Regions from separate parts of the Weissella sp. ESL1139 genome, predicted to be linked through region 3. Evidence: riboswitches for the same ligand, from Rfam matches in the RefSeq annotation. Region 3 holds a riboswitch; each other region holds the start of a gene.
The links. A riboswitch is a leader RNA that binds a small molecule or an ion and turns the genes downstream of it on or off. The one in region 3 is predicted to bind thiamine pyrophosphate.
Positions count from the first base shown of each region.

Region 1: it holds a riboswitch for thiamine pyrophosphate, as region 3 does, so the genes downstream of both, thiW (energy coupling factor transporter S component ThiW) here and thiD (bifunctional hydroxymethylpyrimidine kinase/phosphomethylpyrimidine kinase) in region 3, are expected to answer to the same signal.
Region 2: it holds a riboswitch for thiamine pyrophosphate, as region 3 does, so the genes downstream of both, thiS (sulfur carrier protein ThiS) here and thiD (bifunctional hydroxymethylpyrimidine kinase/phosphomethylpyrimidine kinase) in region 3, are expected to answer to the same signal.

Region 1 is NZ_CP196375.1:352,655-360,188, reverse strand. Features, by position in the region: gene ACSYSF_RS01710 (ABC transporter permease/substrate-binding protein) at 1-556, opposite strand, end outside; gene ACSYSF_RS01705 (ATP-binding cassette domain-containing protein) at 567-1,487, opposite strand; gene thiE (thiamine phosphate synthase) at 1,594-2,211, opposite strand; gene thiM (hydroxyethylthiazole kinase) at 2,165-3,007, opposite strand; gene thiW (energy coupling factor transporter S component ThiW) at 3,007-3,525, opposite strand; TPP riboswitch at 3,613-3,715, opposite strand; gene ACSYSF_RS01685 (LysR family transcriptional regulator) at 3,764-4,660, opposite strand; gene ACSYSF_RS01680 (phosphoglycerate kinase) at 4,778-5,998, opposite strand; gene gap (type I glyceraldehyde-3-phosphate dehydrogenase) at 6,103-7,113, opposite strand; gene ACSYSF_RS01670 (hypothetical protein) at 7,336-7,534, opposite strand, start outside.
Region 2 is NZ_CP196375.1:1,725,641-1,733,174, reverse strand. Features, by position in the region: gene ACSYSF_RS08570 (GNAT family N-acetyltransferase) at 1-507, opposite strand, end outside; gene ACSYSF_RS08565 (DUF368 domain-containing protein) at 669-1,499, shown strand; TPP riboswitch at 1,574-1,664, shown strand; TPP riboswitch at 1,760-1,848, shown strand; gene thiS (sulfur carrier protein ThiS) at 1,891-2,088, shown strand; gene thiF (sulfur carrier protein ThiS adenylyltransferase ThiF) at 2,105-2,755, shown strand; gene ACSYSF_RS08550 (thiazole synthase) at 2,769-3,539, shown strand; gene ACSYSF_RS08545 (hydantoinase/carbamoylase family amidase) at 3,554-4,744, shown strand; gene ACSYSF_RS08540 (dicarboxylate/amino acid:cation symporter) at 4,750-5,973, shown strand; gene ACSYSF_RS08535 (type I restriction endonuclease subunit R) at 6,140-7,534, shown strand, end outside.
Region 3 is NZ_CP196375.1:766,616-774,149, reverse strand. Features, by position in the region: gene ACSYSF_RS03630 (AEC family transporter) at 1-201, shown strand, start outside; gene ACSYSF_RS03625 (Sapep family Mn(2+)-dependent dipeptidase) at 384-1,790, shown strand; TPP riboswitch at 1,838-1,935, shown strand; gene thiD (bifunctional hydroxymethylpyrimidine kinase/phosphomethylpyrimidine kinase) at 2,007-2,816, shown strand; gene ACSYSF_RS03615 (TenA family protein) at 2,822-3,442, shown strand; gene ACSYSF_RS03610 (MTH1187 family thiamine-binding protein) at 3,499-3,798, shown strand; gene ACSYSF_RS03605 (OFA family MFS transporter) at 3,990-5,264, shown strand; gene ACSYSF_RS03600 (TraX family protein) at 5,382-6,182, shown strand; gene ACSYSF_RS03595 (glycoside hydrolase family 13 protein) at 6,249-7,534, opposite strand, start outside.

The sequences.
Region 1 (7,534 bases), 410 kb from region 3:
TAGCACCTAGCAATAACTGCGCATTATCATTTGTTTGGATACCAATCATAATGAATGTACCAAGGCCACCACCACCAATTAGGGCAGCTAATGTCGCCGTTCCAATAACTAATACCATCGCAATTCTCAATCCTGATAAAATCATCGGCATGGCTAATGGTAATTGAATTTTAAATAATTTAAACCATTTTGAAAAGCCAAATGCTTCAGCAGCTTCTAATAAGTCGGGATTAATTTCAGTTAAACCAGCATACGTATTTTGAAAAATTGGCATAATGGCATATAGGACCAAGGCAATAATAGCTGGCGCTGTTCCAATTCCCACAAACGGAATTAAAACACCCAAAATTGCTAAACTAGGAATTGTTTGAATAACTCCCGCAACTTGTAATACCCCTTCACCTAAACGCCGATGATTCATCAGCGAAATCGCTAGTGGGATGGCAATAATTGAAGCAATTAAAATTGCTGCTAAAGAAAGCAAAACATGTTCTTCCAGAGCAACAATAATGTCACTTGATTGAGTTGTGACTAAATGTATCAAATCATTTAACATATTGTTCTCCTTAATTCTTACTAATATACATTAGTAAATCATTCTGATTGATGATATATTGCTCATCAACAATGACATAATCATGCTGATACAACGCAGCAGCTAGTTCCTGAATTGTTTGAATACTAGATAAATGGACAGTATCCATTACTTGCTTATTAGCAACGGTTTCACCAAGATTAGCTGCCAAAAGATTAGCAATCAAAGTGATTCGTTGATTGTTAAATAGTGATGACACAACTTGATTAGCTGGTTGATTAATAATCGTTTGCGGTGCCCCTACTTGTTGTAGTTCGCCATTCACCAATACACCAATTTGCGTTCCTAACCGTAAGGCCTCTTGCATATCATGGGTAACAAACACAATCGTTGGTTTTAGTTCTTGATACAACGACAAAATTAAGTCTTGTAATTGTTTACGTGATAACGGATCTAGGGCACTAAATGGCTCATCCATTAAAATAATTTTAGGTTGCGTTGTCAATGCACGGACAATCCCTACCCGTTGTTGTTCACCACCTGATAATTCATTAGGCATTCGTGAACCATATTGGTCATAAGATAATCCAACTTTATCCAACAATGTTTTGACAATTTCTTGCCTTTGCTCGCGTTTAATACCTCGCGCTTCTAATAAGATGCCAGCATTTTGACTAATTGTTAAATTCGGGAAAAGGGCGATATTTTGTAAAACATAGCCAATATCCTGACGTAACGTCGTCTTATTAACATTCTCAACATTTTGATCATCAATGATAATTTTACCCTGACTCTGGTTAGTTAAACGATTAATCATTTTTAAAATCGTGGTTTTCCCACTACCACTGGGACCAACCAAAACAAAAAATTCACCAGAAGCGATGGTTAGATTTAATTTATTAACAACTTGCTTATTTTGATATGTTTTAACAACATTTTCAAATGCAATCATATTAACACGTCCTTCTTTTTATATAATTTAAATTGGCCTGTTACTTTTCCAATAATATAAGTATATAAAAAAGACTGGTTGAGCTAAACCCCCAGTCTTATTTTACTTATAATAAATCAATTTGTTTGTTTAATTTTTTAACTTTATCAGCAATGTCATCAGCCTTCATAATTTCACTTACAACAGCAACACCAACAACACCAGTGTCTGCTAACGTTGCAATATTATTTTCTTTGATACCACCGATTGCAACGACCGGAATATTAACTGCCTTAACAATATCTGTCAAAGTCGCTTTACTTGTCTGTTTTGTAATAACCTTAGTGGTCGTTGGGAACATTGCACCAGTACCTAAGTAATCTGCCCCTTGCGTTTCCGCTTCAACAGCTCGTTCAACTGTTTTGGCTGATACACCTAACATTTTATTAGGTCCTAATAGCTTACGAGCAATGTTCACTGGTAACTCGTCATCCCCAATATGAACGCCCGCTGCGTCAACGGCTAAACAAATATCAATGCGATCATCAATAATCAAAGATAAGTCATATTGATCCGTTATCTGCTTAACTTTTACGGCTAACTCATAATAAGCACGGGTTGATAAATCTTTTTCGCGTAATTGTACTAAAGTAACTCCACTCGCACATGCTAGCGCAACCTTATCTAAAAATTCTTTTTCACTTTCCCCATAACGTGCTGTCACTAAATATAATTCTTTTGCCATTTTTTGTCCCCTTTATTTGTGCTAACCAATCAGGATTGTCAGTACCTAACAATGATAATTCATTTAAAAACTGTTGCCGAAAATCTGCCAGTCCTTTTGTTGTAGCCCTTTGTTTAGCTTGTTCACCGGCAATATTTAAGTAACTAATTGCATGTACTGCAGCAACTTCAGGTGTTGCTTGCACACCCAACAATGCTGCCAACAAACCGCCCAATAAATCTCCTGAACCTGTAAATCGATCTAATTCAGGTACACCATTTTCTAAAACCCACACGTTATCGCCGGCCACCACAACATCTTGCGCACCCGTGGCAACATATATTGAGGCAGTTGGCAATGCTTGTAATGCAACGATTAACTCATTGACAGCGTCCTTTGTCTGATCTAAAGCACTACTATCAACGCCTCGATTTGTTGTCGTTAAACCAGCTACCGCACGCATCTCAGAAATATTACCGCGTACGATAGTTGGTTCGTAAGTCATAAGTTTTTTAGCAATTGCCATAGCGGTACGTGCACTGGCAACGCCCACAACATCTAGCACAAATGGTTTATGACCGTGGGCTAACTTGGTTGCAGCTAATAAGCTTTCTTCTTTTTTGACCGACAAACTACCTAAATTCAACAATAAACTATCCGTTTGCTTTGCTAAATCCTCAAAAGCACGCGTATCTTCAGTCATAATTGGCTTAGCACCAACATATAATATAGCATTGGCCACTGTTTCAACTGAAATCGTGTTCGTAATGCAATGAACCAATGGTGTTTGAGTTAGTGGCATCATGATTTTTTCCATCAGTGTATCTCCAATTTCCCATTAAATACACGCATCATATCTTTAAACAATGACATTTTCTTAGCCTGTTGCCAAATTACCCAAGCTGCGACTGAGCCCATGACTGCAGCTCCTAAGAATCTTGGTGTATAAAGTAACCAATACAAGTCTGTTTTAGTACCGGTAAATAATACCATAACTGGATATGATAATAATGATCCAATAACTCCTGTACCAATAATTTCACCAATAATTGACCCATAAACATTATGCATCAAGCGAGCGCCCAATCCTGCTAATAAAGCGCCAAAAACTGCGCCAGTTAATGCCAATGGCGGAATTCCCATCATCATCATACGAATAATACCACAGCAAGTTGCCATAATCGTTGCATACAAAGGTCCCATCAGAACGCCTGCTAATACATTAACGACACTAGACATTGGTGCCATACCCTCAATACGTAAAATTGGTGATAAAACAACATCCAATGCAATCATCATAGCCAAATACGTAATTTTTCTAGTACTTGAATTCATACCCATTCTCCTAAACTCCAATAAATTAAAATAAAAAAGCCTCTTTGTAATTAAAAATCACAAAGAGGCTATTATATACAATGCTAATAATAGTACTTTCACAATTCCTACGCTTAAATAACTAAAACAGGTACGGAGGGTCTAGAGTAAAACTCCTTCTCAGCCGATAATGGCTCCCCTTTGTGATAAATATTCTTCTATAAAAACTATCATATCATATTAATCATTAAAAAACTGATTAATTAAGATCATGATTAGTAATTTGAGTCATATATTTCCAAAAAACTTCACTAGCATTAGATTCATGAAGTTGCTTTAACCGCATAAAGCCAAAATTACTAGTCGTATTTAAACCAATTCGCCGTTTGATAAGCTGCTCATCATGAGACACATCCACACGCTTATCCATAACGAGCGCCATTCCCATACCATTTGAAACCATATTTAAAATAATATCGATTCGCTCTCCCTGGTAAGTAACGGCTTTCTTCAATTGTTGTTTTTCCGCCATAATTCCAAATTTATTAAAAATCATGGTTTCTTCACCTTCTAGTAACAAGATGTCTTCTTGAATCATATCATTTAAAGTCAGCATTTTTTTAGCTGAAAGTGGATGGTTTGCTGGTAATATCGCAACCAGATTATCCTGATCTGTTAACAAAGTTTCAAGTTTACTGTTTAAATTAGGTGTGTAATGACCAAAGATAATATCAGCTTGATTCTCTAGTAACGAATCAACTAATTTATCATCCTGTGTTTCTGAGAAATGTAAGGTAATCTCTGGATAATTTTGATGGAAAGCACTCACTAAAGAAAAGCCCCGATAATTGGAAAACGTTGGCATCGTATGGATCGTTAACACATTATCAGATTCAACACCGTGTTGCGTTAATGTTTGCTGCAAAGCCCGATATTCATGAGTAATCTTTTTAGCATACATTTCGGTAATGCGACCAGATTCAGTCAATGTAATACGCCGATGCTCACGAATAAATAATTTTGTCTTTAATTCTTTTTCTAAAGATAAAATTTGTTTAGAAATATTACCCTGCGTTGTATATAAATGCTCTGCCGTTTCAGAATAATTACCAGTTTGTGCTAAATCTAAAAACACATTAAATTTATTAATATCCATAATAAGCTTCCTTAAATATTACCATTTGGAATAGTTTACCATAAATAAGTCCTTATTAGAATATTTCAAGCAACAAAAAAAGCCGAGCAATAACACTCGACCTTCATCAATCTAGGATTACTTTTCAGAAATTGCTGCAATTCCTGGCAAAGTCTTTCCTTCTAGGTACTCCAATGAAGCACCACCACCAGTTGAAATATGACTCAATTGGTCAGCGACACCTAATTGTTGTACGGCAGCAGTTGAATCACCACCACCAACAATTGTTGTTGCACCGTTCTCAGTAACCTTAACAAGTTCTTGACCAATAGCCAAAGTTCCCTTAGCAAAGTTTTCCATTTCGAATACGCCCATAGGACCATTCCAAACAACTGTCTTTGCATCAGCAAGCACTGACTTAAATAGTTCAACAGACTTAGGACCAATATCTAGACCCATGTAGCCATCCTTGATGTCACCTTCAGCAACATATGATTCTGCATCGTTAGCAAACTTGTCAGCTGCAACGGCATCAACAGGCAATACCAACTTATCACCAGCATCAGCAATTAATTGCTTAGCCAATTCAACCTTGTCAGCTTCGTATAATGAATCACCAATCTTTTGACCCTTAGCAGCAGCAAATGTATATGCCATTCCACCACCAACAATAACCTTATCAGCCTTTGCTAGTAGGTTTTGGATAATCGTAATCTTATCTGAAACCTTAGCACCACCGATGATTGCAACGAATGGACGCTCTGGGTTTTCAACAGCTCCACCCAAGAACTTGATTTCCTTTTCCATCAAGTAACCTGCAGCTGTTTGTGCAATGTTAGCTGCAATTCCAGCATTTGAAGCGTGTGAACGGTGAGCAGTTCCAAAGGCATCGTTTACAAATACATCACCCAATGATGCCCAGTAAGCACCTAACTCAGGATCGTTCTTTGACTCGCGCTTTACTTGCTCGCCATCTACAACGTCAGCATAACGTGTGTTCTCAAAGATTAATACTTGGCCATCTTCAAGATGGTTAATAGCATCTTCAAGTTCAGGGCCTTCAATTGCAGGAACGAATGTAACAGGTTGACCTAACAAATCAGCCAAACGTTGTGCAACTGGCTTCATTGATAGTCCAGGCTTATCATCTTCACTCTTAATACGACCCAAGTGTGAGAACAAGATAGCACGTCCACCCTCGTTCAATACATGCTTAATTGTTGGCAAAGCTGCAACAATACGGTTATCATTAGCAACTTCTTGTTGACCGTCCACTTCTTTTAGTGGCACGTTAAAGTCAACACGCATCAATACTTTCTTACCTTTTAATTCTAGGTCATCAACAGTTAATTTTGCCATGGAATCCCTCTTTCCTTATTTTAATTCGTTAAGAGTTTAATAGAAAAAACGGGCGGTTCAGACTATTACTAAACCACCCGTTTTCAATAATAGTTATCTAACTATTAAAGTGTTGCCAAGTGCAACAAAGTACGGATCATGTTTGAAGTGAAACCATACTCGTTATCATACCAAGCAGCAGTTTGAACTAATTGCTTATCACCAACAGTGATAACCTTAGTCAAAGTTGGATCGTATACGGCACCGTGTGTGTCGCCAATGATATCTGATGAAACAATTTCATCATCATTGTATCCAAATGAATCATTCTCGTACTTCTTAACAGCTTCGTTAACTTCTTCAGCAGAAACCGTCTTTGACAATTCTGCAGTCAACTCAGTAACTGAACCATCAACAACACCAACACGTTGTGCGTGACCATCCAACTTACCAGCAACTGAAGGAACTACCAAACCGATAGCCTTAGCAGCACCAGTTGAGTGAGGAATAGTGTTTACAGATGCAGCACGGTTTGAACGCATCTTCTTAGCCTTAGGACCATCCAAAAGCATTTGTGTACCAGTGAATGCGTGAACAGTGGTCATCAAACCAAGTTCAATACCGAATTCCTTGTCCAAAGCATTTGCCAATGGAGCAAGTGATTGTGTAGTACATGAACCAGCAGAAACAATGTTGTCATCTGCAGTCAATGTATCTTGGTTAACACCATAAACAACCGTTGGAATATTTCCAGCAGGTGCTGAGATCAAAACCTTCTTAGCACCAGCATCCAAGTGAGCTTGTGACTTTTCTGCTGAAGTATAGAATCCAGTTGACTCCAATACAATTTCAACACCATCATTAGCAACCCACTTCAAGTCAGCTGCGTTACGCTCTGCGTAAACACGAATCTTCTTACCATTAACGATGATACCATCTTCGTCAGCTGAAACTTCAGCGTTCAAAGTACCATGAGTTGAGTCATACTTCAACAAGTATGCCAACATTGCAGGGTTAGTCAAATCATTAATTGCAACAACTTCGATGTCATCTGCAGTATCCTTTAATTCAAGGATGCGACGGAATGCTAAACGACCAATACGGCCAAAACCATTGATACCAATCTTAACAGTCATATTATTAAGATCCCTCCCAAAAAATTCTTTTTGTTACGTTTCTACATGATTTATTATACGACTTTGTTTATATTTTCGCAAACAAAGTAGTCGTTTTAAGCCATCTTAGTATATACAAAACCACTTCAATAAGAATTCTAAAAGATACCATAAACACTATTCAAGCCAAGCAAATAAATTTGTTATATATCATGCTCAATCTTTCACTTAATTTTATTATGGCTACTTTTCAAGCACAATCCGGTGTGCTTCCTTATCATTAGCACCACCTAGCCTCATTAATCCATAACGAATCAATAAAATAATGCCCCTAATGTATCGTTTTGTCTTTCCAATAAACAGGTTTTCAATCATTGTTACTACTGCTAATGTTGCAAACCACAAAACTAAAAAAATTGCTAACATAATTAAAAACGCAATC
Region 2 (7,534 bases), 910 kb from region 3:
TTGAAAGGCTAAACGATCCCCATTTGGGACTGGCATTAAGACATGACCACGATATTCAAAGCCGGCTTTTTTGACGGTTTTCTGCATCCCCTGGTTAATTTCATGGGTATCAATTCGGATGTCACGATAACCGTGATCTAATGAAAGCAACACTAAATCATGAATTAAATGATGCGCTAATCCTTGCCCACGCACATCAGCATCAATGGCGATACGATGCAAGGTCATATATTGACTTTCATTGCCTAACCAAGAACCGTCAATATCCTCATAAGCTTGTTCAGGACCGGGGACTAATTTACCGACACCAGCGACAACATGATTATGAATTAAAACATAGACAATGCCTTGTTCAATATCATGTACAAATTCATCGCGTTGTGGTTCAGCGCTTCCTTGCCATTGTGGTGAATTTTGGCTACCTAAATAGGCGACTGCTTGTTGAATAATATGGAAAATAGCGTCCACGTCAGTTGGTTTTGCTAAACGTGTATAAGTTAATGACATAAAGCTTTCCCCCTTATCGGTATTTATTTTGTATTTAATTATAGCAAAAACACATAAAAAAATAAGTTAATAAATAGCACTTTTTTAACCTATTATAAGCTTTGATTCGGTATAATAATGAGAATACTAATTGAACGATAAATGAAACGAGGAGTTCGTGAATGCAAAAACGACCAGGAGATACTATCTTCCGTGCTGTTAAGGGCGCATTAATTGGATCAGGCTTTATTTTACCGGGTATTAGTGGCGGGGCTTTAGCCGCTGTCTTTGGATTATATGAACGATTGATTTTGTTCATGGCGAATCCATTTAAAAATTTTAAAGCTAACGTTAAATTCTTTTTACCAGTGGGAATCGGTGCCGTAATTGGCATTTTTCTACTATCTTTTGTTATCAGTTTCATGTTGGGTGAAATTGAAAGTGTGGCACGCTGGTTTTTCATTGGTGCTATTTTAGGAACTATTCCGACATTGTGGTACGAAGCTGGAAAACATGGTCGATCGTTAACTGATATTGGTTTGATGATTTTGGCCGGTATTTTAATGCTTGTATTTTTATGGTTTGGTCAACCTCTTTTCTCAACCATTGAACCTAGTATTGGTGCGTGGATTTTAGCTGGTGCGTTAATCGGTTTGGGATTGCTAGTACCTGGATTGAGTCCATCGAATTTTTTGATTTACTTGGGCTTATATAAAGGAATGAGTGATGGGATTAAAACGGGTGATTTATCAGTTTTGCTACCATTAATTGTTGGTTTATTAGTCGTTGTCCTACTTTGTTCTAAAGTGATGGCGTATATTTTTAAAGTAGCATATGCAAAGCTATTTCATATTATCTTCGGTATCGTGATGGCTTCAACGGTTATGATTGTGCCGGTTGATTATAGTGACTTTACAATGTGGCATTACCTATTTTCAATCGTCTTGCTAGCATTAGGAACATGGTTAGGTTGGTGGATGGGTAATTTGGAACAAAAGGTTAAACCAGCTTAGATTTAAGTGAAATCGCTTACACAAAATGTTTGTTTTTATCAGAAAAACGTGCTACTGTTAAGTAGTTAAGTAAATTAACGTATCTGGGGTGCCAATTTGGCTGAGAATATACCCACGGAACCTGATTTGGTTAGAACCTGCGCAGGAAGATACAGTCCATTTTATAGAAATTGATGGGTAGTCTTTTTGGGTATACAAAGAGACTACCCTTTTTATTTTATTCGGATTGCATAAAGCAATTGGCAAAAACTAAATCTAATAATCATCGTCTGGGGTGCCGTAAGGCTGAGATTTACCCATGAACCTGATGTCGGTAATGCGATCGAAGGAAGTGCGATATTTGACTGTGTGTCAAAGCCCTTCTTTCGTATCGGAAAGGAGGGCTTTTTTAATGATTAATGTTAATGGTAAGGCGCTAGATAATATGGTTGGCAAAACGCTAGCTGATCTAGTCGCAATAAAAACAGATATGACACAAAACGTTGTTGTGGAATTGAACGGTGAAATCATTCATCGCCCAGAATTAGCAACGAAAACTTTAGCTGAAAATGATCATGTTGAATTGATTTCATTTGTTGGTGGTGGTTAGAAGAAAGGAACAGAAAATGATACCAAAGTTTCAAGGCGTCGACGTTGAAGATTTCTTTATGGGGATGAAAGAACGTAATGTCGCTGGGACTACAGAGAAATTACAAAATGCCCGGGTTACGATTGCCGGTGCTGGTGGCTTAGGTTCAAATATTGCCATCGCGCTAGCACGGAGTGGTGTTGGTCATTTGACAATTATTGATTTTGACACGATTGAAATGAGTAATTTAAACCGGCAGCAATATAAAGTGAGTCAAATTGGGTTGCCTAAAGTGGCTGCACTTAAGCAGAATCTATTGGAATTTAATCCATTTATCGAAATTGATACAATCCAAACCAAGGTAACGCCTGGTAATATCGGTGAGTTATTTGGTGATTGTGATATTGTCTGCGAGGCCTTTGATAATCCGATGGCTAAAGCGATGTTATTGGATTGGGTAACGGAGTTGTATCCCGATAAGCCATTGGTTATGGGTAATGGTATGGCCGGTTTGCATGTGACAAACGGGATGCAGACGAAGCAACAATTAGCGAATGTTTATATTTGTGGGGATGGTTCAAGTGTTGGTGCTGAAGGATTGATGGCACCACGTGTGATGGTTTGTGCAGGTCATGAAGCTAATGCCATTTTACGTTTGTTAACAGACCAGCCTGTCTTATCAGAATAGGAGATTATTAATAATGATGGAAAATAATGATGATTTGATTCTTGGCGGCCACCATTTTGGTTCACGATTCATTTTGGGATCTGGTAAATATTCATATGAATTAATTGATTCAGCCATTCACCATGCGGGTGCGCAAATTATTACGATGGCTCTTCGTCGTACGAATACTAGTGAAGAAAACATTCTTAACTACATTCCAGATGATGTAACGATTTTGCCGAACACTTCAGGTAGTACAAATGCTGAAGAAGCTATTCGTACTGCCCGGATTGCGCGTGAATTAAGTGGCAGTGATTTTATTAAGCTTGAAGTTGTGCCTGATAAAAAATACTTACTACCAGACAATGAAGAAACAATCAAAGCAACTAAGGTATTGGCTGATGAAGGATTTATCGTACTACCTTACATGCTTCCTGATTTGAATGCAGCACGCAAGATGGTTGAAGCGGGTGCTGCTGCCATCATGCCTTTGGGTGCCCCAATTGGTACGAATAAAGGTTTGACGACGAAGGATTTGATTCAAATTTTGATTGATGAAATTGATTTACCAATTATTGTCGATGCCGGTATTGGCCGTCCTAGTCAAGCTGCTGAAGCAATGGAAATGGGTGCTGCTGCCGTGATGGCTAATACGGCCATGGCAACGGCTGAGGATATTCCATTGATGTCTGAAGCCTTTAAGTTGGCTGTTGAAGCTGGTCGTAAAGGTTACCTAGCCCACCCTGGACGTGTGTTAGATAAAAAAGCAGCTGCTTCATCTCCTGTCTCAGGTGTCAGCAAGTAAATCGGGTTATTCAAATGGTGCAAGTATTAGATTTAATACAACAATTTACGCAGGAACCTGATCAAAACAGGTTGGTTTATAACAAAGCCTGGTTGGTCAATCAACAATCGTTAATCCAACTTGGTCAACAAGCTGGTGCTACTGCAACGGTTGATGATTATGGCAATGTTTATTTAGATTTTCCCGGACAGCTAGATGTAAAACCTATCGCGACTGGTTCGCATATGGATACCGTGCGACATGGTGGTCGTTATGACGGGTTATATGGTGTTTTAGGTGGCTTTTGTGCAATCCAGCAGTTGTATCAACAAGGCCACATACCCAAAAGACCAGTTCGCTTGATTTCATTTAGTGAAGAAGAAGGCAGCTGTTTTCCAGCGGCCTTTACGGGTTCAAAATACTATACAGGTACAACGCAGACAACAACATTACTTGATGATCAAGGCATTTCATTTGATGATGCAAGAGTAGTAGCCGTTAACCAGTTACAAAGCCTACCCAATGTACAAAAGCAGTCGGTTGACCTACCTGCAACTTTTACCGAATTACACATTGAACAAGGTCCCAGACTTGCGCAAAGTCATAAAACAATCGGTCTCGTGACAGGCATTGTCGCCCAAAATCGATATGATGTGACCGTACATGGACAGGCAAATCATGCTGGCACGACACCGATGGCTCAGCGCCAAGATGCCGTTGCCATGGCAAGTAAGTTAATGACGCAACTTTATGCATTGGCAGATGAAATAGCAGATGGTTTGACGTTTACGATTGGTGAGATTCATGTCACGCCGAATACTAGTAATGTTGTGGCTGGAACTTGTACTTTTACGATTGATTGTCGGGCAAATACCGATGAACAATTAGACCAGTTTGTGACTAAAATGATGGCTTGTATTGAGCAATGTCAAGCAGCAACAATCACGCCAACCCTACATGTACCAGCAACTGCACTATCTACCGACCTATTGTCCCACAATATGAATTTGGTCAGTGAGATGCATGTTCCTTATCAAGCATTATTCTCAGGTGCTGGTCATGATAGCCAGATTATGAGCGCGGTTGTGCCAACCACGATGATTTTTGTGCCGAGTGAAGCAGGTATTAGTCATGCACCGGCTGAATATACCGAACCAGCGGATTTGAACACGGGTGTTAACGTATTAGCAGCTAGTTTATCGCAACAAGTAAATGAAACATGGTGAAGCAGATGAAGGCAAAATTGAATCTAACAACGCAAATTATTATTGGTATGGTGGTTGGTCTGATATTAGGCGCAGTTTTTGGTACTAAGATTGCCGGTATCAAAATTGTTGGGAATATTTTTCTCCGCTTAATTCAAATGGCTGTAATTCCTTTAGTATTTTGTACGGTCACGGCAGCAATTGGTAAGTTACCGATTAAACGCTTAGGTCGGTTAGGTTTTAAAATTGTGGCTTGGTTTACAATCACCACGTTGCTTGCGGCTTTAGTCGGTTTGTTACTAGGTTGGTGGTTCCATCCTGGTGTTGGCTTGCATCTAACGCTTGACCCGTCTCTGACTGATGAAATCACTAAAAACAAAGCTTCTTCAACCGATATGATTTTGGGCTTTTTCCCAGTTAATATTTTTGAATCACTCGCAAAAGGTAACGTGATTCAGGTAATTATTTTTGCGCTATTGTTTGGTTTCGTATTGAGCAAAGCGAACAATAAGCAACAGTATGATGGCATATTGAATGGTTTGCACCAAATAAATCAATTATTAATTGGTGTTATTCAAATTGTGTTACGTATCGCACCACTTGGTATCGGCGCTTTAATGGCGGCTGTTACAGCCGAGAATGGTTTACAAGTTTTACTACCCCTAGTAAAATTCTTGGGATTATTCGGCATCGGTACTCTTTTATTTTTAATCGGATTATTTGGCATGATTATGATACGAGCGCACATGTCTTTGCGCACGGTTATGCATGGGTTCGCGAATATTTTATTAATTGCAATGACCACAACTTCTTCAGCAGCGTCATTACCAGTAGAAATGAACGATGCACAAGAACGGCTGGGCGTTAATAAAGAAATTAGCGAGCTGGTGTTACCGTTGGGGATGGCACTAAACAGTAACGGTTTAGCCATGTACCTCGCACTAGCCTGCGTGACGATGACCCAATTTTATGGGCTATCCCTTTCGTTTATGATGATGTTAAAAATTGTCCTATTAGCAATTGTTGCTTGTTTAGGAACAGTTGCGGTACCAGGTGGTGGTATCGTTGCGTTGACAATCATTGTGCCAACACTAGGATTACCACTAGAAAGCATTGCTTTATTTGCTGGTATTGACTGGTTCTCAGGTATCTTCCGCACCGTTTTGAACGTGGTTGGTGATACCACAACAGCGATTATGATCGCTGCTGATGAGGATAAGTTGAATCAGGTTGAAGCAATGGAAAATTGAAATGTATGATAGAAAGCTTAGTCATTGCGATGGCTAGGTTTTTTTATTGGTTGGGATTTTGTTTTTGTGAAGTTATTTTGTAGAAAATTTTCAAATAATAGGGTTTACGCTGTGAAAATATAGTAAACTGAATACAGGAGTTTACACATTTTTGAGGGGTAACGTTATGAACGATTATGAGTCAGAGCAAAATTTAGAAAATAAACTAATGAGTCGTTTCAATGGCCTTGGTTATAAAACCGTGGTTCTACCAGATGAAACTAGTTTATTAGCTCATTTTCGACAAATTTTAAATGAACAAAACATCAATAACTTAAATCATGAGCCGTTAACAGATTCTGAATTTAAACGCGCACTAAATGAATTAGTTGGGGCCAAAAGTCATTATCAAATTGCACGACAATTACGTGGTTCAGATGCTAATCCAATGGGGAAAATTAGTATTCAACGTGATAATGATGAAGTGGTTTATTTAACAATTTTTGATGGCTTACATGTAGATAACAATCGTTATGAAGTTGCCCATCAAATTACAATTAATGGGACACATGAAAACCGTTATGATGTGACGGTACTTATTAATGGATTACCCCTTGTACAAATTGAATTGAAGCGTCGTGATGTTGATTTTAGGAAGGCTTTTAATCAAGTAATCCGCTATAAAAGTGAGAGTATGCAGCAAGGATTGTTTAGGTTCGTGCAGCTATTTGTTATTTCTAATGGTGGCGAAACACGTTATTTTGCGAATGGCGATGGTGATTTAAATGCTAATTTCATGTTCTATTGGACTGATAGAGAAAACAATTGGCTAAATGAACTTGATGCTTTTTCTGCCTCATTCTTTACTAAAGAACGGTTGCATAGTTTGATTGCTAAATATACGATTTTTGATTCGGCTAAGGAACGGATGATTATTATGCGTCCGTACCAAATTTATGCAGTTGAGGCGATTATGAAACAAGCGCAAGAACATCCTGATAAGAACGGCTTTGTGTGGCATACAACCGGATCAGGAAAGACGATTACGTCGTTTAAAGCTAGTCAATTACTAGCGCGTGATACGGATGCTGAAAAAGTTATCTTTATGATTGATCGTAATGATTTGGATGTTCAAACCTCGAAGAACTTTAATTCGTATATGTCATCAATTCCAGGCGAAAATGCATTGGACACAACGACAGATACAGGCAATTTGGTTAGACAGTTACAGTCGCATGATAATCCACTAATTGTCACAACGATTCAAAAGATGAATAGTGCTGTTAAAAATCCTAAATATAAAAGCTTATTGACTGGTTATCACGATAAACGTGTCATTTTTATGGAAGATGAAGCACACCGTAGTCAATTTGGTGAAATGCGCAAGAATGTTAATCAGTGGTTTACTAATTCACAACACTTTGGTTTTACTGGTACCCCTATTTTTAGTCAGAATATTGGACCAGATAAGCGAACAACCGAGTCTTTGTATGATGAAGAATTGCATCGTTACTTAATTAAAGATGCTATTCGTGACCACAATGTCCTTGGCTTTAATGTTGAGCAAATGGGTACCATTCAA
Region 3 (7,534 bases):
GCCTTAATAATGTTGCCGTTCGATTTGCCAACATTATTAAAACAAGTCTTCATTGTTCAAGCAGCGATGCCTGCCATGACTAATGCGGCGATTATGGCGCTCCATTATAATGCAGATTACAAATTTGCTTCAATCAGTATCACACAAACAACTTTGCTGATGCTACTGGTTATTCCGATTTTAATGTTAATTATTACATAATAGACAATCAAACGACTAAGGTTAATGTTAACTTCAGTCGTTTTTTGTATAACAACAATTAATATACATTAATTTATGTATATTTTTAGCTTTTAGACTTGTTTTTTAGAATTTAATTGCATATTATTACATTTATTGTTAGTATAATGGTACATTAATTAAATTACTTGGGGGATTTAAATATGACAACAATACAACCACAAAGTTATTACACCAACTGGCTAAACGACTTAAAATCACTGTTATCAATTGCTTCTGTGCGTGATGATTCTTTGGCTTCAACCGAAGCACCTTATGGACCAGGTCCGAAGGCGGCTCTAGACTTTATGATGTCAATCGCTGAACGAGATGGTTTTGAAAACATTGGTACAGTTGGTAACCGTGCCGGTTATATTTATATTGGACCAGAAAACGATGATGATCCAATTGGTGTGCTTGTGCATGTCGACGTTGTCCCTGTCAATGACCTTGATCAGTGGCAGAGTGATCCATTTATTCCAGTAATCAAAGATGACAATTATCTCTATGCCCGTGGTGCAAATGATATGAAATCAGGGGTTATGCTAACTTATTATGCAATTAAAGCCATTCAAGATGCTAACATACCACTTAAGCATCAAATCCGTTTCATTATTGGAACTGATGAAGAGAGTGAATGGGCTGATATGCATCAGTACTTTGCTGAAGAAGGTGCACTTAATCATGGCTTTTCACCAGATGGGTCGGCCGATTTATCATATGGTGAAAAGGGGATTAGCCAATTAGATTTGTATTTTAACAGTACTAACGATAGTGATAGTGATATTCAATTGGACAATTTCCACAGTGGTACTGCAACAAATGTGCTACCGGGATTTGCGACAGCCACTGTAACTGGCATTGATCCAAGCGACTATACGACATACTGTGACAAAGCTGGCGTAACCGGTGATGTAAAACAAATTGGTGACGAAATTACTCTAAGTTTACAAGGTGTTGCAACCCACGCTGCCCGCCCAGAAACTGGTAAAAACGCTGCCACATACTTAGCTAATTACTTAGCCCAATTTGATTTCAGTGATAATGCAGCTAACTTCTTACAATTTATCGGTCAAAAACTCCACGAAGATCCATTTGGTGAAAAATCAGGTTACGGTAAAGCTGAGCCAAAATTAGGTAAGACCAGTCAAAATATTGGGATTACTGATTTTGTCGCTGGTGAAAAAGGGCACATTAATTTGAACTTCCGTTACTCATTAACTTTTGATGAAGCCAACACTGTTACTCAAATCTTAACTAATGAACCATGGCTTTCAAATATTGACCGTGATCCAGCCAGTTTGGTGCCACATTATGTTGGTAAAGACAATCCAGTTGTCACATTATTAGCAGAAGCTTATAAATCAGTAACTGGTTCATTACCTGAACAAGGTGTCGGTGGTGGGGCTTCATTCGGCCGTTTAATGCCGAATGGTGTTGGATTTGGTGTAATTCCAACTAGTGAACCTTCATTAGCTCACAAGGCCAATGAAGCCTTTAATTTAGACAATTATGAAAATGGCTTCAATGCTTTAGTGACCGAAATATTAGCTTTATCAGATAATTTATAATGTACATTGACCATGCCTATGTATCATGAGATAATTAAGGCAGTTAAATAATTTACTAGGGGAGCTTTACGCTGAGACGATTAATTATCGGACCCTTCGAACCTGTTTAGTTAGTACTAACGAAGGAAAGTAATGGTAAAATGCGATTTCACACACAGAAACCAGGAATTTCCTAGTTTCTGTGTTTTTTTTATGCCATATATTTTGGAGGACATTATGATAGAGGTACCACAAGTTGTCACAATTGCATCAATTGATTCCAGTGGGGGAGCTGGTGTCAATGCTGATTTAAAAACGTTTCATAATCAAAAAGTATACGCAGCGACTGTTATTGTCGGTTTAACAGCCCAAAACACATACGGGGTACAAGATCAATATCCAATTCCAACTGATTTCATTGGTGAAGAATTTAAAAGTATTGCTGATGATCTTAATATTCGAGCCGCCAAAACGGGGGCCTTATTAGATGCTCAACGGGTTCATGCAGTTGCAAATGCATGGCAACAGTATCAATTTGGCAAGTTAGTTATTGATCCGGTAATGGTTGCTAAAGGTGGTGCTCATCTACTGAGTGATCAAGCCATTTCAACAATGATTACTGAATTAATACCACAAGCCTTTTTAATTACACCGAATTTGCCAGAAGCTGAAGTTTTGGTTAACAAAACGCTTGATACAGATACCGCCATCGTACAAGCAGCTCGTGAAATTCAACAAATGGGTGTTAAAAATGTCTTAATTAAGGGTGGCCATCGTAGCGACGATAACAATAATTTTGCTGATTACATTTTATATGAGGATGGGACATCTGAATGGTTTAGCATGCCTGGTATAAAAACTAATCGTACTCATGGGACTGGTGATACTTTATCAGCATTCATCACAGCTAATTTAGCCAAGGGTTATGAATTAAAGAATATTATGCCCAAAGCTAAACAATTTACGTATGAGGCCATTCGTCAAACTATTAATGTTGGCCATGGTCATGGGCCGCTCAACCACTGGGTCGAAACGAATATGGAGTAAAGACAATGAATTATCATAATTACTTATTAAATCAATCACAATCAATTTTAGATAATATTTATCAGTCTTCATTTGTAAAGGGCATTGGCTTTAACAACTTAACCCAAGCGCAACGCGATTATTACGTTGCCCAAGATACGTATTATACTGATAAATTTGCGCATTTATTTGATTTAACAACTGCTAAATTAACGCATGAACAACAAGCTAGTAAACCACGACATGTGGATGAATCGGACCCTCATGATGCATTACTACCAAGTCCAGCTATGCTAAATATTCCACCAGATGATCATAACTTGGCATATCTAGATCACATGGAAAAAGCGATTACTAATGGTGATGCCACCAATGCAATGTTGGCATTATTACCATGTACAGAATCATATCATTTAATTGGTAAGCATTACTTAGGTGCGACACCAGATAATGTATACCTACCATGGTTAGAATTCTATACAAGTGATGACTACACAACCTTAACGCAATGGAGTTGGCAAGTGGTTGATGAACAAGTACCTGACTGGACAAAGTTAACATTAGATAAGCAAAATGAATATTTAGACACTTATTTAACTTCTTATCGTTATGAATTATCATTCTGGGAACATGCTGCTGAACATTAAATAACCGGTATGAATGTTATAATAGAAGTATCTTATATATAAGGAGAAAATATAAAATGAATACATTAATTTCAGTTGCAATTGCACCATTTGGTGTTGGCGATGAACTAAGTAGTTATGTTGATGATATTATTGGGGTAATTGAAGCATCTGGTTTAACTTATAAAACTTCATCTATGGGTACCGAAATTGAAGGTGAGTGGACTGAAGTAATGGATACTGTTCAAAAAGCAATTAAAACTTTAACTGATAACGGTATTCGTGCCTATGTTTCATTAAATGCTGATATTCGTCCGGGTCATACAAACACAATTGAAACCAAATTAGAAAAAATCAATCATAAGTTAGAAGGTTAATTTTTTGTAATTTATTAACATTGAGAGCTAAGGCATATGTCTTAGCTTATTTTTTATGTTAAATACATAAAATTCTTATTATTAGCATATTTTATATAGACATTTCCTAAAAACAGTACTATATTAGTACGGGTAAGCGTTTTCGCAAGTAACGTTATGCATTATTTTTTAGGTTTTAGGAGATTCTTATTATGCAAGCTGCAACATCGTCGTCACAAGGACGTCCCAAAGTTGTTAACCGCTGGTTAGTTATCTTAGGAACAGTTCTTGTTCAATTAGGAGTAGGTACTTTTTATGCGTGGAGTATTTTTAATACACCTATTTTAAAAATGTTTAATCAATTAGTTATTGATTCCAAAACTGGTAACCCAGCTACGGTTCAACCACATTTAGGATCAATTTCATTGATTTTTTCTATCGGTGCATTATCACTATCATTATCAACCATTTTCGTTGGTGCGTTAGTTAAAAAATTTAGTGTCCGTAAAGTTACAATCACTGCCGGAATTGTATTTGGTTTAGCTACAATTATTGCTTCATTTGTTAAATCATCAGATCAATTATGGTTATACTATCTTTCTGTTGGTGTTATGTTAGGTGCTGCTGATGGTATTGCTTATATGGCAACACTTTCAAATGCGATTAAATGGTTCCCAGAAAAAACTGGTTTGATTTCTGGAATTTCTGTTGCTTTTTATGGGCTTGGTTCATTTGTATTTAAATATATTGATTCAGCCATTTTAGGAAATGATCTAGTTCATAATTTGCCATACGCATTAATGGGTTGGGGACTACTTTCAATGGTATTAATCGTTGGTGGTGCGTTACTTATCCATGATGCACCTGATACACAATCGGACGAAGCTGTTGATGATCCAACCCATCATGAATTTACAACTCGTGAAATGTTACGGACACCACAAGCATATTTGCTATTTATTGCCTTGTTAACAATTTCTTTGTCAGTATACTTGACTGGAATTGCCGCTAACTTGGGAACTAATTTAGCTGGTCTAGATGTGACACAAGCAACTAACATTGTTGCCTTAGTAGCAATTGCTAACACTGTTGGTCGTTTCTTAATCGGTTCATTATCAGATAAGTTTGGCCGTAAGCCAATGTTCATTCTTTCATATACGGTAACGTTTATTGCCGTTGCAACATTAGCATTCAGTAGTCATCTTAGCGTCCCTGTATTCTATACAGCTATGATGGCTGTTGGTTTCTTTTTTGGTGGTACGATTACTGTTTATCCAACGATGGCCGGTGATTACTTCGGACTAAAGAATCATAGTCAAAATTATTCATTGATTTATCAAGGATTTGGCTTTGGAAGTCTAGCTGGCGCTGTTATTCTATCACTAGCAGGTGGTAACTTAGCAGTTGTCTTTAACGTTTATCTCGTTATGTTAATCGTTTCATTAATTATTTGGATTTTCATTAAGAAACCAGTGTACCGTGGTTAATTAATTATCAAATATAAATTTAAAAGCTACTAATTTAAAAAAATTAGTAGCTTTTTCTATACTATTTCGTATATAATACTGTCTAAGGCAATATTATATACGAAATAGGAGTTACTTATGTCAACACAAACAGTAAAAAGCCATTTTGGCAAGTTAACAACCTTTGATATTAAAATAATTGGTATCGTGCTAATGGTTGTTGATCACTTTCATCAAACTTTTGTTCCATTAGGGGCACCGGCATGGTTAGACTGGTTTGGTCGTCCTGTCGCAACCTTATTCTTCTTTACAACCGTACTTGGTTTCACATATACGCATAGTAAAAAGAGCTATATGTTACGTTTATACATTAGCATGGTTGTCATGGCCATTTTAATGAGTCTAACACAACAAATTATTGGTTTTGATAAAGTACAACTAATTAATAATATTTTCCGTGATTTGTTTATCGGTACCATTTTTATGGCTGGTGTTGATCAATTCGAAAAGGTTAAAGAGGGGCAAGCTGCTAAGCATGTTAGCTTAGGTATTTTACTATTCTTGCTACCATTCTTACTATCAATTATTGTCTTGCCATTAACATCTTCATTAGATCCTTCATATACAGGTAATCAACTACTCTTGCAAGCCGTATTAGCATTTGATCCAGCAATTCTGTTAGCTGAAAACACACTTATGGTACTCTTGATTCCTGTCTTATATATTTTCCGTAATATCCGTTGGGCACAATTACTAAGTATTGCCGTTGTTGCTTTAATTTACGGATTGATGGGATCAACACAATGGTTAATGATCTTTGCGATTATCCCAATTGCTTTGTACAGCGGTGAAAAGGGACGTGGTATGAAATCTTTCTTCTATATTTTCTACCCAGCACATATTATTATCCTATACGCATTAGCTGCTTGGCTTTATTAAAAAAATACGTACAATACAAAAAGGCGCACATCGCATTGATGTGCGCCTTTTGTCACGTACAAATTATTATTTTGCGTAACGGTAAACCTTTGCTTCAAATGGACGTAGGGTAGCACCCTTGTCATCATCGTAGTTACTAATCAATACTTCAGCATTTTCAGGCACGTCATATTCACGTGTTTGTTCTTCTTCAGTAAAGTTACTAATAACAAGCAATTCTTCATCATCACCAACACGCTTGTAAGTATATACTTCAGCGTCTTCTGGATCCAACAATTGGTAGTGACCAGTAGTGATAATAGGTAATTCATGACGAAGCTTAATCAACTTTTGGTAGTAGTAGAATACTGAATTCTCATCAGCCAAAGCATCTTCAACGTTGATCGTATCATAGTTATCATTCATCTTTAACCATGGGGTACCATCAGTAAAGCCAGCGTTCTTACCAGATGTCCATTGCATTGGTGTACGAGCATTGTCACGACCCTTATAGTGAACGTAACGCAACAAGGTATCGTCATCGATTAAGTGATCCTTATTAACTAAGTACTCACGAGCATTTAGGATTTCGATATCGTTGTAATCATCCCAACCCATATTGTAAGCGTTTGTCATACCAATTTCTTCACCTTGATAAATGTAAGGCGTTCCTTGCATAAAGTGTAGAAGGGTAGCAGCCATCTTAGCTGAAACAACTCGGAATTCAGGCTTGTCACTTCCATAACGACTAACGGCACGTGGTTGATCGTGGTTATTCCAGTATAGTGAATTCCAAGCAACACCATCTAATTCATATTGCCACTTACTTAGGTTTTCCTTTAGCTTAGGCAATGAAACGCGCTTGTCATCCCACTTACCCAAAGCAGCATTAGGGTTATCATCCAATTCCATGTGTTCGAACTGGAAAACCATGTTCAACTCTGAACCGTCATTTACAGCGTACTTCTTAGCATTTTCGATATCAACACCTGATGCTTCACCAACAGTCATCATATCAGCATTGTTTAATACCTTTTGACGCATTTCTTGTAGGTATTGGTGAACACGTGGTCCGTTGGCAACGGCACGGTTTGAATTACCATAAATATCACCTTCAGGAACCTTACCATCTGGGTAACCATCTGGCTTTGAAATCAATGAGATAACATCCATACGGAAACCATCGATGCCCTTGTCAACCCACCAGTTCATCATGTTAAAGACAGCATCACGCAACTTTGGATTCTCCCAATTCAAATCAGGTTGTCCCTCAGCGAATAGGTGTAGGTAATATTGACCAGTTGTTTCATCAAACTTCCAAGCAGAACCTGAGAAGAATGAACCCCAGTTATTTGGCTCATGACCATCTACTG